Regions from separate parts of the Paenibacillus sp. JCM 9796 genome, predicted to be linked through region 3. Evidence: riboswitches for the same ligand, from Rfam matches in the RefSeq annotation. Region 3 holds a riboswitch; each other region holds the start of a gene.
What was found. Region 3 has a riboswitch for cyclic di-AMP ahead of ACZ439_RS18765 (TrkH family potassium uptake protein). Riboswitches for the same ligand answer to the same signal wherever they lie in the genome.

Region 1: another riboswitch for cyclic di-AMP. It lies ahead of ACZ439_RS25405 (KamA family radical SAM protein); the one in region 3 lies ahead of ACZ439_RS18765 (TrkH family potassium uptake protein).
Region 2: another riboswitch for cyclic di-AMP. It lies ahead of ACZ439_RS12340 (C40 family peptidase); the one in region 3 lies ahead of ACZ439_RS18765 (TrkH family potassium uptake protein).
Region 4: another riboswitch for cyclic di-AMP. It lies ahead of ACZ439_RS10265 (stalk domain-containing protein); the one in region 3 lies ahead of ACZ439_RS18765 (TrkH family potassium uptake protein).

What each region holds. Positions count from the first base shown of each region.
Region 1 covers NZ_AP043723.1:5,276,260-5,279,538, forward strand. Annotated here, with positions in the region: gene fur (ferric iron uptake transcriptional regulator) at 321-797, shown strand; gene ACZ439_RS25395 (hypothetical protein) at 1,134-1,613, shown strand; gene rpmG (50S ribosomal protein L33) at 1,641-1,790, shown strand; cyclic di-AMP (ydaO/yuaA leader) riboswitch at 1,827-1,966, shown strand; gene ACZ439_RS25405 (KamA family radical SAM protein) at 2,196-3,279, shown strand, end outside.
Region 2 covers NZ_AP043723.1:2,558,960-2,562,266, forward strand. Annotated here, with positions in the region: gene ACZ439_RS12325 (YceI family protein) at 1-103, opposite strand, end outside; gene ACZ439_RS12330 (M56 family metallopeptidase) at 217-1,059, opposite strand; gene ACZ439_RS12335 (BlaI/MecI/CopY family transcriptional regulator) at 1,063-1,479, opposite strand; cyclic di-AMP (ydaO/yuaA leader) riboswitch at 1,833-1,970, shown strand; gene ACZ439_RS12340 (C40 family peptidase) at 1,974-2,444, shown strand; gene ACZ439_RS12345 (response regulator) at 2,656-3,015, opposite strand; gene ACZ439_RS12350 (response regulator transcription factor) at 3,285-3,307, shown strand, end outside.
Region 3 covers NZ_AP043723.1:3,868,331-3,871,637, forward strand. Annotated here, with positions in the region: gene ACZ439_RS18760 (CPBP family intramembrane glutamic endopeptidase) at 1-768, opposite strand, end outside; cyclic di-AMP (ydaO/yuaA leader) riboswitch at 1,006-1,156, shown strand; gene ACZ439_RS18765 (TrkH family potassium uptake protein) at 1,227-2,579, shown strand; gene ACZ439_RS18770 (potassium channel family protein) at 2,593-3,258, shown strand.
Region 4 covers NZ_AP043723.1:2,147,578-2,150,884, forward strand. Annotated here, with positions in the region: gene ACZ439_RS10260 (DUF6483 family protein) at 110-820, opposite strand; cyclic di-AMP (ydaO/yuaA leader) riboswitch at 1,011-1,169, shown strand; gene ACZ439_RS10265 (stalk domain-containing protein) at 1,171-2,007, shown strand; gene ACZ439_RS10270 (polysaccharide deacetylase family protein) at 2,137-2,832, shown strand; gene ACZ439_RS10275 (AAA family ATPase) at 2,976-3,307, shown strand, end outside.

The sequences.
Region 1 (3,279 bases), 1.4 Mb from region 3:
TTGTACGAGGCCAAGTGTTAGCAGCACTTGGTCTTTATTAAATAAATCATAACATATGATGAGCATCCCAGCAATTATTAGTTACCATGACCGAACAACGGATTATTGTAGATTATGCAGCGGACTGAATCGGGGCTCTCGCTGCGATGATGTTCGACCGATGTGTTTGTCATCTTCCGCCTCATGCGGACAATTGAATAATCAATTCCATTGCTTCTTACTTAGAATTGCGATAAGATTAGAATAATTATAAATAGTGAGATTCATTTCGCGGACAATAAAAAAATTTACGCGCGTCGAGACTAAAGGAGAGTGCATCCATGATGGTATTGGAACAACTCGACAAAATCAATCGGCAGTTGAGGAGCAGCAACTATAAATTAACCCCCCAGCGCGAAGCGACGGTTCGGGTTTTATTGGAGAATGAGCAGGAACATCTGAGCGCCGAGGATGTGTATATGCTCGTGAAAGACAAATATCCCGATATCGGCCTGGCTACTGTATACCGGACGTTGGAGCTGCTGGCCGAGCTTCATATCGTGGAGAAGATGAACTTCGGAGACGGGGTTGCCCGCTTCGACCTCCGCAGCGAAGAACATACGCATATGCACCATCATTTGATTTGCACGGTATGCGGGGCGCTCAAGGAAATCAAAGACGATTGGCTGCTTGAATTGGAGAATCGACTTCAACAAGAATATGGCTTTAAAGTAACGGATCATCGTCTCGACTTCATGGGCACCTATCACACCTGCAAAAGTAGCGAATGTAAAAGAGCAAGCAAGGCAATATCTTAAAATACCTTGCTGACGGGGAGTCTTTCGATCTTGGAAAGACTTCTTTTTGTTGTGCAGGAGAAGACCCGCCTGCATAACCGTTGCGAAGTTACCGGAAGACCGAGAGGATCTATGGAGCTGGAAAAATCAGCCTAAACTCGTCGGCGAGGTAAAAACTTCAAGCTTTGCAGTTGACTGGCCGTTAAGGTTAAGGTATGATGTAGAGTAATCGTAAAATTTACAAATATTATTGTCGTGAACGGCCCCGGTCCAAGTTGTAGTGACAAAAATGCTAACATCCGGTCAGGGAACTGACTGCGTGCTGGGTTTATAGCGGTTTACATGGGGGGTGTGACATTGAAGAAGAGCACGCAAAACGATGATGAGACGATCATTAGTCATCACTCCCAGACACAATGGCAACGCCGGGAACAGGAATTGGCCTGTTGGGTGCAGCGAGCGAAGCCAAGAAAGCGTCCCAAACAAACCGTTATTTTGGGGAATACCCCGGTAGATGCCGAACTGCTCATGGCTCTTACCCTCCTTAAGCGGACGCGCATCCAGACGGAATTTTCTTGCGCGGGCGTAAGTTTATTGGATGAACCTGAAGATCATTCGCTTTATGCGTATATAACCATCACCGGCTCGGCGACAGCGGATCGATTCGTACAGCTGGCCCTGACACGGATGAGACACCGTCTGTTTGTAACATGGGAGCCGCGCCGGAACCGGTACGATCTTTCTTCATTTTTTATCGGACACAACCGTTCTTTCTGCTTGCTGATGCAACGATGCGCGGAAATATTCGTTGAGCTTGAGGACGAGCAATCAAGGTAATTGGCAACTGTAGAGGAGGTGAACAGGATGAGGGTAATCGTAACATTGGCTTGCACGGAAACGGGAGATCGTAACTATACGACGACAAAAAACAAAAAGAATCAAACCGGACGATTGGAAATGCGCAAATATTGTCCGCGTCTCCAAAGACACACCTTACATCGGGAAACCAGATAAACATATTTCCTTGACTTATCAAAAATGTTTGTATATCATAAACGTACGCTTAATTTCCGGTTTTCGAATCGGAAAGCGGGGGAACCAATGTAATTGGGGCGAATCATGTAACGATGTAGGGAACCATCTTTCCCGAGCCCGGCAGCTAACCTCGTCAGCAGGAGATGGGTCAAGTTTCTACATGCATTAACCTGCATCTATTGACCCGAGATCAGGGTCTTTTTGTTTGTTTGTTTGAAGACCCTTCGAATGACGATCGGTTATCGCCATGCTGCGATATCGTTCGTCTCGATCGGGTCTTTTTTGTTTTACTTGTTAAAAGAAAGCACAAATCGTTTATTCCAGGAAAAGGAGGGAACAGATCAGGTCTGTGGTTTGAAAAAACTCGTAGTAGGAGGAGCAAATATGACACAGCCGAAATATATAACGGATATTGATAAGATACTGGAAATTCCTGAGGATGAAAGAAAGAAGCTTAAACCGATTACAGATAAGTTTGTATTTCGGGTGAACGACTATTACTTGAACCTGATTGATTGGGACGATCCTGAAGATCCGATCCGAAAGCTGGTCATTCCTAATGAAGGGGAGTTATCCGAATATGGGCGCTGGGATGCCTCCGATGAGGATACCAATTACGTAGTGCCGGGCTGCCAGCACAAATATCGGACTACGGCTCTCTTGCTGGTTTCTGAAGTATGCGGTGCATACTGCCGATATTGTTTCCGGAAGCGACTCTTTCGCAATGACGTTCATGAAGCGACGAAAGATATGGATCCCGGTCTAGCCTACATTGCGAGTCATCCGGAAATTAACAACGTGCTGCTTACCGGAGGAGATAGCTTGATTCTGGCAACAGCCAAATTGGAAAGTATCCTGAGCCGGTTAAGAGAAATCGACCATGTTAAAATTATACGGCTCGGTTCGAAAATACCTGTTTTTAATCCGATGCGGATTTATGAAGACGAACGATTGCTGGAAGTCATCCGCCGTCATTCAAACGTAAACCAGCGGATTTATGTGATGGCGCATATCAATCATCCTCGCGAGATTACCGCCGAAGCCAAGAAAGGCTTTGAAGCTCTTCATCAAGCCGGCGCTATTGTTGTCAATCAGACGCCTATTCTTAGAGGGATCAACGATAACCCCGAACGATTGGCAGAGCTGCTGGATAAGCTGTCATGGGCCGGCGTAACCCCCTATTATTTCTTCGTCAATCGTCCGGTGGCCGGCAATCGCGAGTTCGTTCTGCCGCTGCAGCAAGTGTACCGAATCGTGGAAGAAGCCAAGGCGCGCACTTCAGGCTTAGGTAAAAGGGTGCGTCTATCCATGAGTCACACCTCCGGCAAAATCGAAATTCTGGCTATTGATAACGGAAAGGCCTATCTGAAATATCACCAGTCGCGGGATAACGAATACGGCAAGTTCATGGTGTTGGATTGCCCTGAAGATGCGGCATGGTTCGATGATCTGCCAGGTAGCGATCAAT
Region 2 (3,307 bases), 1.3 Mb from region 3:
TCACCTCGATATGATTGCCGGCAAAATAATCGTACGCGCCGTAGGCCCCGGCTAGTAACACAACTGCGACTCCTGCGGAAAATGCGAGTGTTTTCGTTGTCATCAATACGCCTCCTTCAATTGTTAACACTACAATTCGTAGTGTAATTGTATAAAGAAAAATCCCTTAACGGGACCGATCCGCGATATGACTCGCTCAAACGCCACGGCTTCAACTTAAAGCAGCGACAAGAAAAACAAACCCGACAGGAAAACCACAACCGGCAGCGACACGATCGCCAGCTTTACCGGCAGTCCCAGCGAAGGCTCGCCTTGCGGATCGAGAATTTGCCGGATCCGGTAGTTAATCGAGGTATCTGCGAAAGAGACGTACGCGAAGTCCATCGAAGCGGTCCGCTCCCTCTTCTTCATCAGCTTCAACAAGGCGCTCCCCAAGCTCGCCGGCGATCCCATGACCGCCATCGCCTCGCGATCGGCCAATATCTCCCGCGCAATCTTATAATGATGGTAACACCAGCGCAGAATCGGGATATAACGCATGACCGAACAAGCGAGGTGCAGCAAGAACGTCTTCAGCGGATCTCGATGATTCCGGTGATACTGCTCGTGGTACACGACCGCTTCCAGCTCATCGCGATCGAGCAGCTTCAGCAATCCGGTCGATAAGATGATCTTCGGCCGGAACAATCCGAGCGTCAGCGCGATCGGCTCCGCGCACATGACGACCAGCAGATCAGGCTTGTCCGCGCTGAACCGGGCGTTCAGCTCCTGCGTCGACCGCTCATGCCGGGAAGCGAGCAGCTTCCGCCTCGACAAGCAGACTTGCTTCGCCCAGATCCAGAGGCTTAAGCCGAACGTAGAAGCGACCAGCACGCTAAGCAGCGGCGTCACCGAATCGAAGCCGAGCGCCTGCAGCAGACTGCTGCAAATTTCAAAGACGTTGAACCGAAGCGACCAGCCGAACAGAACATGAGCCGCATATAGCCCCATCTGGGCCCACACGATCAGCGCAAGGACGAACGCAGAAGCAAATAACATTCTAGACCGATTTTCCCACATGGCCTATCTTTCCTTTTTCAGGTCTTTAATTTTTTGTTCCAGCTTCTCGATCATCTCCGCATCGGCCTCTTCCAGCGCGTCGAGCATATGATTGACAACCAGCGGACCGAAATCTTCGAGCAGTTCGTGCGTAATTTCCCTCGATTGAATATCCAGAAAATGTTCTTTTGAATGCACCGGCTCGTACACCGACGCCCGCCCCGCCTGTTTCTTCGTGAGCACGCCTTTATCGACCAAGCGGTTCATCACGGTCATGACCGTATTGAAGTTCAAATGCTCATCCTGCTGCTCCAGCTTCTTCTGGACTTCTTTAATGGACTGATTCGGATGCGTCCACAGGATGTCCAGCACTTTCGACTCCAGCGGTCCGAAGAACCGTTTCAAGCCCTTCTCATAAAACTTGAAGCTATGAATTTTCATTTGCCACGCACCCCACACTACAAATTGTAGTGAAGCTATAAAGCGTTGTCAAATCCTCTCAATGAATCCGGGTCTTATACAGCTTTGTTCCATGGTCCTGGGTACCGTACCGATACTATCGGCCGCCCTCGTATGCGCAATCGCGAGCTTTCGAGGCGTTCCGACAATCGTTCACGAAGCACGTGTAAAAATTACGGAAGGCCCGGCTTCCGCATTTGTATGTATCCGCTTACAATGTCAATCTATCTAGTATACCCGCCCGGTTTCGTTTTAATCCCTGTATTTATTACAAGTTTGTGACAAAAGAAGGATATCGTCACTTTTGCTCGAATAACTGTACTTGGAAAATAAAACAGAAAATATTGCCGAATTTCTGCGCGCAGAAAACGGGGGAACCAGTTTTTGGGTGAATTGATCTCGCTTCAGAGTGATCATAGGGAACCTTCAACCGAACCCTTCAGCTAACCTCGTAGGCTCTGGAAGGGGAAACTTCTTTGAAGAAGCTTGTCAGTTTTGTTTTTTCCGCAGCACTGTTTTGCACGATTTCGGTAGGCAGCGTATTTGCTGAAACCCCATTAAGCGCAGCGGTTAACGAAGGTTTAGGCTCTCCTTACAAATGGGCGGGCACAACAACCAACGGCTTCGACTGCTCCGGCTTCACTTCTTGGGTGTTCGACAAACTCGGCGTCGACCTGCCGCACTCCTCCAAGGGCCAAGCCCAGCTCGGCACCACGGTGGAGAAGAACGACCTCCGTCCCGGCGATCTTGTCTTTTTCAACACGGACGGCAAAGGCATCTCTCATGTCGGCGTATACGTAGGAGACGGCAAATTTTATCACTCCGCCACGAACGAAGGCGTTGTGATCACGAAGATGACCGATTCTTATTATGCGAAGCGTTATGTAACGGCCCGTCGCATCCTTTCGGATGATCAATATGGGCAGGTTATGACCGACGCCAAGTAACCATCGCTAAGACGTAAACGATTCACTTGTCTGGAAAGCCCTCGGCTTGAACCGACGATCCCGCACCTGCGTGCCGGTCGATTACGGGACAAGCCGCCAGGGCTTTCTGTCTTTTTATTCCGGGAAGGAGCCGCAGCCGCGGAGCCGTGATCCAAACAGCGAAAAAAAGCCGTTCTCCCCGTCGTTAGACGTGAAGAACGGCTCTTCTGGTTTAACCGAGCAAGCGATGCAGCGTGCTAATCACGCGTTCTTTCTGAATCGGCTTCACGATAAAATCTTTCGCGCCCAGGCTGATCGCTTCGATGACCAGCTTCTGCTGGCCCATTGCGGAGCACATCAGCACTTTGGCGTTGCGGTCGTACTTCATGATGTTTCGCAGCGCCTCGATACCGTCCATTTCGGGCATGGTGATGTCCATGGTAACCAAATCGGGCTTCAGCATCCAATATTTCTGGAGCGCCACAACGCCGTTCTCCGCTTCGCCGACGACCTCATGTCCCAGTTCTTTCAACATTCCACCGATGATCGCACGCATAAATGCCGCATCATCCACGACAAGCACCTTAGCCATTGGAATCGCCCCTTTTGTCCGAGTCTGCTGTACGCCGCTCTATGTTTTCGACCCAAATTTTCCAATTTTGTGATATACTCATATTATATAGGCTTCTAGACCTAATTCCGATTAAAATCCGACTAAAGTAGATCAATTCAGCTTTAACTCGTTCCTTTTTCCGATATATTTCAACAAAATTCGTAAAGCTCCGGAGAAGCAACGCTCGCAAGAAGCAGCCGGGGCCTTACCGTAGACAACAGAAGTCGAGCGAAGGGAGTAATCCGCACGTGGCTAACCGGAAGATCCTCAT
Region 3 (3,307 bases):
GACGAGGATCAAGGCGGCGAGCGCCATCAGCAGCGATGCGAACAAGCTGATCCGCGTCATCAGAGCGGACCGCTCGTCCTGCATCTGCTGCCAGAGCGTGAAGCTTTCCGGCGGCGGGAATGCCGGGCGGAACGACACCGCTTGCCCGTTCGCCGTCTGCACGTGCAGCTCCAGCGGGGCTTCGCCGATCCGCTCCGTCTTGCTGACGAATACGAATTCGCCGGGCGGGCGTTTGTCCGCAGCGCTGCCAGCCAGTGTGAACGCAGCCGGATCGAAGCCCATATCGCGGACGGCGCTTACGGCGATCGAGGACGCATCCGTTTCCGCCGCCGGCCGCGCTTCGGTTTTGGCCGTCGGCGCTTTCGAAGCGCTATAGCTGATCACCTGACGGTTGTTGAAGTTGACCCCGATGTAATAGGTGGCTTGCCCATCGCGGATTTCCACTTCGTAATAATCGATTGGATAACGCTTCTCGAACCGCTTTCGATACTCTTCCTCCAAGCCTTCCTTCTGGATGTACCCGCTGCGAACCGTGTTCGATTGAAACAACGTATCCGCCGTGCGGCCGGGCGAGAGCCCGAATTTGTGATCGGCGAAGGCGATCGCGAGGTCGGCCGCTTCCGCTTTACTAATGGCAGGCGCCGCCTGTGCTTCCCCGTCAAGATCGTTGTGGTCCTGAATCAGCGGGGCGAGATAAGATAGCCCGAAGTACAGCAGAAGACCGATGACCGCCAGCCATAAGGGGGGACGAGAACCTTTGTTGGGCATGACACACTCCTTATCCGGTAAATCGTAACAGCTTATCTTAATCGTATTCTCCGTTATGGCCATCCATGCTAATAGGGTAATCTCATGATATCACGAGAAACCGCCGGAAAAAACAAGCAAGGAGAAGACTTCACCGTTTGAGAGCGCTGTCATGTATCGTAATGTTCCGAAAATCCTTCCTTTTCCGCCAAATAGAGCTTTGTACTTCGTTCCAAAGAACCTTATAATTCATATCAATTGAATAAGAAGCCGAATTTCTTCAAGAAAACGGGGGAACCATGAATCATAGGGGTGAATTCCGTGCAGGGCCGGGTAACGGGCCGCATGGATAGGGGGCCTGTATACCCGAATCCGTCAGCTAACCTCGTAGGCTTGTGTTACAGGAACCTTGGATGGCACTGGGTTTCCCGTGTCTTTTTTTTGTTGTTCATAAAAAGTTGAGAAGGTGCAGGTTCAGGATGAAATCCAAATCGAAAAAAATCGAGCTTACCCCGCCGCAAATTTTGGTCATCGGGTTCGCCTTGATCATACTGGCGGGCGCCGGCTTGTTAACGCTCCCGGTGTCAGCGGCGTCCGGGGTGCCGACGCCTTTCCTGGACGCGTTGTTCACGGCGACCTCGGCGACCTGTGTGACCGGTCTGGCCGTAGTCGATACAGGCACTCATTGGTCTTTATTCGGCAAGATTGTCATTATTTCGTTGATTCAGGTCGGCGGTCTCGGGTTCATGACCATGGCCACCCTGTTCGCCTTCGCCTTGAATAAGCGGCTTTCGCTGAAAGAACGGCTCATTCTTCAAGAAGCGATGAATCAGGGCAGCATGGAAGGCATCGTGCGCTTAATCCGTAAAGTTCTGGTGTACTCGTTGACGATCGAGTTCACAGCGGCTGTCATCTTCGCCATCCGGTGGTCGTTCGATTTAGGTCCGGTGCGTGCGCTGGGGTATGGGGTGTTTCATGCGATCTCGTTCTTTAACAACGCCGGGTTCGATCTGTTCGGTCCGATTACCGGCCAGTTCTCCAGCATTACGGCTTACGCGGACGATTATGTGATCAATATCGTCTCCATGGCGTTGATTATATTAGGAGGGATCGGGTTTGTCGTCCTGTCCGACTTGATGGAGTACAAGCAGCGCCGCCGGCTGTCGCTCCATTCCAAGGTCGTGTTGAGCGCGAGCGGCATTCTGATCCTGGTCGGCGCCATCGTCATCTTCATCTTTGAATTTACGAATCCGAAGACGCTTGCCACGCTTAACTGGAACGGTAAAATACTGGCTTCGTTCTTTCAATCGGTCTCCCCTCGAACGGCCGGCGCGAACAGCATCGACATCGCGGGCATGAGGCAGGCGACGCAGTTTTTCATTATTGTTCTCATGTTCATCGGGGCGTCCCCGGGATCGACGGGTGGCGGGATCAAGACGACGACGTTCACGACGCTGATCGGGGCGATTATCGCGATGATCCGGGGGAAAGAGGATATCGTGCTGTTCCATAACCGGCTCGGCAAAGACCGGATTCTTAAAGCGATTACGTTAACCATGATCGCCTTGTTCTGGGTCATCCTCGTCACCATGCTGCTGTCCACGACGGAAGATCACAATTTCCTGATGATTTTGTTCGAAGCGACGTCGGCTTTCGGCACGGTCGGACTGTCGATGGGGCTCACGCCCGATTTGACCACGTTCGGCAAGTTGATGATCGCCCTTACGATGTTTATCGGCCGGCTCGGTCCGTTGACGCTCGCGTATGCGCTCGGTCCGAAGGCAGAGAAAGAGCTGTTCAGATACCCGGAAGGGAAAATTACGATTGGATAGGGAGAGGCATTCGATGAAACGCAGTCAGTACGCGGTAATCGGACTCGGCCGTTTCGGCTCGAGTCTGGCAAAGGAGCTCATACAGCTCGGTTATGAAGTAATGGGGATCGATATGGACGAGGAAGCGGTAGAAGAAATGAGCGAAGAGCTCACGCACGTCGTCGTTGCGGATTCGACGGACGAAGATGTCATTCGTTCGCTTGGGATCCGGAATTTTGATTGCGTGATCGTAGCGATCGGCAACGATATTCAAGCCAGCATCCTGACGACGATCCTCTTGAAGGATATCGGGGTGAAGATGGTTGTGGCCAAGGCGTTGTCCGAGCTGCACGGGAAGGTGCTGCATAAGATCGGCGTCGACCGGGTCATTTTCCCGGAACGGGATATGGGCATTCGCGTCGCGCATCAGCTGGTTTCCCCGAATCTGCTCGATTATATCGAGCTGTCGAAGGAGTACACGATCGCCGAGCTGGCCGTTCCGAAGTGTTTGGACGGTCTGTCGTTGAAGGAGCTTGATACCCGGGCTCGTTATGGCTGCAGCGTCGTCGCTATCAATAAGAAGCATGGCGACGTGATCATCGCGCCGACGGCTACCGATACCGTAGACGAGAAGGACGTCATGGTCATCATTGGCACGAACGAACAGATCGAGCATTTCGAGAACACTTTGGTTCGTTAAGGCTTTGTTAGACGATCGACCGTTATGTTTATATAGGAAGGAGCCGCGG
Region 4 (3,307 bases), 1.7 Mb from region 3:
AAAAACAACGGAGCCAGTTGAATCCCGGCACCGTCATTCCCACTATTTCCCACGTAAGTGTATGCAAAAGGCATATTCATGAAGTCCGGCTCCAGTCATGAACATCCATTCATCCATCATCGGCCTCCTCCCTGCGGGCTCCTGATTTGAATTTCGCAAGCTCCGCCATGCCCTGCCGTACTTCTTCCCGCGATAACCCTCCGTCTTCCAGCTGCAATGTCGAATCCGTCAGCCAGCGCTCGTACATCTCCATGCCGATGTCCAGTACGCGTGAAAGCCCCTCGTTCCATGCATCCCCCTTCACTTCATCGATCCAGTGAAAAAGCGCATCTTCCGCCTTAGCAAGCCGTCCTGTCTCATCATAATAAGGAACAAGCAGTTCGAGCTGGGAGGCCTCCATGCCCGATCGACCGATCAATTCCAACGAAGTCTCGATCCTTCGCTCCGTTTCCTCGCGCAAGTCCGCACTTTCCTCCATCTTACGAATCGTCAGCAGCAGCTCAAGCCATTTAAGCGCCTCGGCCTTCCCGACCTGTATCTGCCCTTCCTGCTGCAGTACCTTGACACGGGCCAACAGCAGGTCTGAGGCTGCGAGCGCCTTCCCGATATCCGGATGTCCGCCAGGCGAGAGGAGCACCAGCAAATCTTTCACCGACAACGCCTGCAGCAGCTTGGAATCCAAACCGACGAGCTGCCTTAACGCATGGTTCAACAATTCCATACGCTCGTGGAACGATAACGCCTGTTTATGTAAAACTTTCATGACTACCCGAGCCGTCTGCTCGATGAGCTTCATTATAATATAATCGCGCTGATACATGTCTGATGCCTCCGTTTCTGTACAGATCGTCCTGCCCCCAAGTCTAGAGCGCAGATTGCAGGAACAGGTTTTTATTGTACCACCGATCCTGTTTCCGGACATCGATTCAGGCCGAAATTCATCGCGATTTACAATTCCAGGAAGTGACTGGATGAATTTATGCATTGAACCATTACGGCAACCTATGGTAAGTTTTTAAAAGCCGAATCGAACAGTTCATTTTCTGAACGTACGGGGGACGCATCACATGGGGTGAATAATTGAGTTCCGCGATTGCCGCGGGCCAGCTTAGGGAAAATCCTCTTCCCGAACCCGACAACTAACCTCGGAGGCTGACAGGAGGGATACAATTGAATAAGAAATTCAAAAGCATGCTTCTTGCATGCAGCTTGATGTTGCCTGCGTTTTTGTCCGCAGCGCTGCCGGCACACGCCGCTCCGTTAAATCTGCCCACTGATATCAAGGTGCAGATCAACGACTCGCTGGTGCACTTCCCGGATGCCCAGCCGCTTCTGGACGGCAACTCGAAGCTTCATGTTCCTGCGCGGACAATCGCCGAAAAACTCGGCTATAAACTGACTTGGCAGCAGGAAGGCTCGCAAATTCACGTTGCGATCAGCAGCGGCGATACGACCTTATCGGTCACAACCGGGGAACAAGTCATCAGCGTTAATAACCAAACCGCTTCAATCGAACATCCGGTGAAAATGGTGAACGGCCGCGTCTATGTCCCGTTCCGTCTGCTTGCCGAAACGTTCGGCAAGACCACCCAATGGGATGCGAACAACCGGATCGCCATTCTCGGTACGGACGGCAAATACCACGCTCCGGCATGGTATCGTCCCAAGACGATCGCCAAAAATTATGTGAAAGTCATTGAAGCGAAGGCTACTGCCTATACCGCTGCTCCAAGCGAGAACGGTGGGTATGGCTCGCTGGATTATATGGGTAACACGCTGAAGCTCGGTACCATCGCTGTCGATCCGAACATCATTCCCCTCGGTTCCAAAGTGTATATCGAAGGATATAACTATGCAGGGCTCCCAACCGGCGGAATGTACGCAACGGCCACCGATGTCGGCGGTGCGATTAAAGGGAACAAAATCGACATCTTCGTTCCTGAAAGCCCGAGTCAAGCATCGCGGTTCGGCATTCAACAAGTGAAAGTGTACGTTCTCGGTTCTTAAGCAACCGTAAGCCCCCCACAACAGCAGCCTTTCGAGGCTGCTGTTTTTATTTGCCTGCCTTTGTTCGTGGATAGCACACTGCGTTTAGCCCGAAACTACAAGTAAATATCCCGGCGGAGGTGGTGTGACATGTTCAGGAAGGTTATGCTGCTGATGTTCTGCTTGCTGCTCTGTTGCACGACGGCGAGCGCCGCGGCGCCCGGCAGCGATGAAGTCGTCTGGAACGTGCAAACCGATCAGAAGCTGATCGCATTAACGTTCGATGACGGCCCCAATCCGGTTTATACGCCGCAGATTCTCGATATTCTTCGAGACTATCAGGCCAAGGGTACGTTCTTCGTACTCGGCAAACGGGTGCAGTTGTTTCCCGCCATCGCCATTCGCGAAGTGAACGAAGGACATGAAATTGCCAATCATACGTTCGACCATCATTATTTGAAAAATTATCCTCCCGAGCGGTTGATTCAGGAAATTCGCCAAACGCAGGAGGTCATCTTTGATATTACGGAACAGATGCCGAACGTGTTTCGTCCTCCCGGAGGTTTTTATAACGACACGCTGCTCCATTCGATGAAAGAAGATAAGCTGACCGTCGTGATGTGGTCCTGGTATATGGATACGAAGGATTGGCGCAAGCCCGGCGTCGACAAAATCGTTCAGCAGGTGCTCGGGAACGTGCACAACGGCGACATCGTGTTGTTTCACGATTTGGAGGGGGATTGCACGCAAACGGTTGAAGCCTTGAAGCGGATTCTGCCGGAGCTTAAATCACGAGGCTATCAATTCGTAACCGTGTCCGATCTTATCGCGAAGACGCGGAAATAAATAAAGCCGGCCCACTGGTGCGTGAGGCCGGCTTTGCAATAGCTTTGGCATGTTACTTATTTTTAGTTTTCCATTATTACATAATTTATGATATTATAAATGAAGAAAAGCGTACATACGTTCCTGTCTGGAGTTGATACATGATGGCGACCGCCACCAAGGACCCGTATATCCGCAGCATCGAACTGCTTCGGGATAAAGTGCCTTCCTTCACCCGTTATCCGTTCCACCTTTCCGCTCTGCGTGATTTCTCCGGGTTAAAGCTTCACCCCAAAGTTACTTATATCATCGGAGAGAACGGAACCGGCAAATCGACGCTGCTGGAGGCGATTGCTATTGCCTGGGGTTTTAATCCCGAAGGCGGCACATTAAATTTTGCGTTTTCGACGCGTGATTCCCATTCGGAGCTTTATCGTTACATCCGCTTGGTTCGGGGCGTGACTAAACCGAGAGACGGATTCTTTTTTCGAGCTGA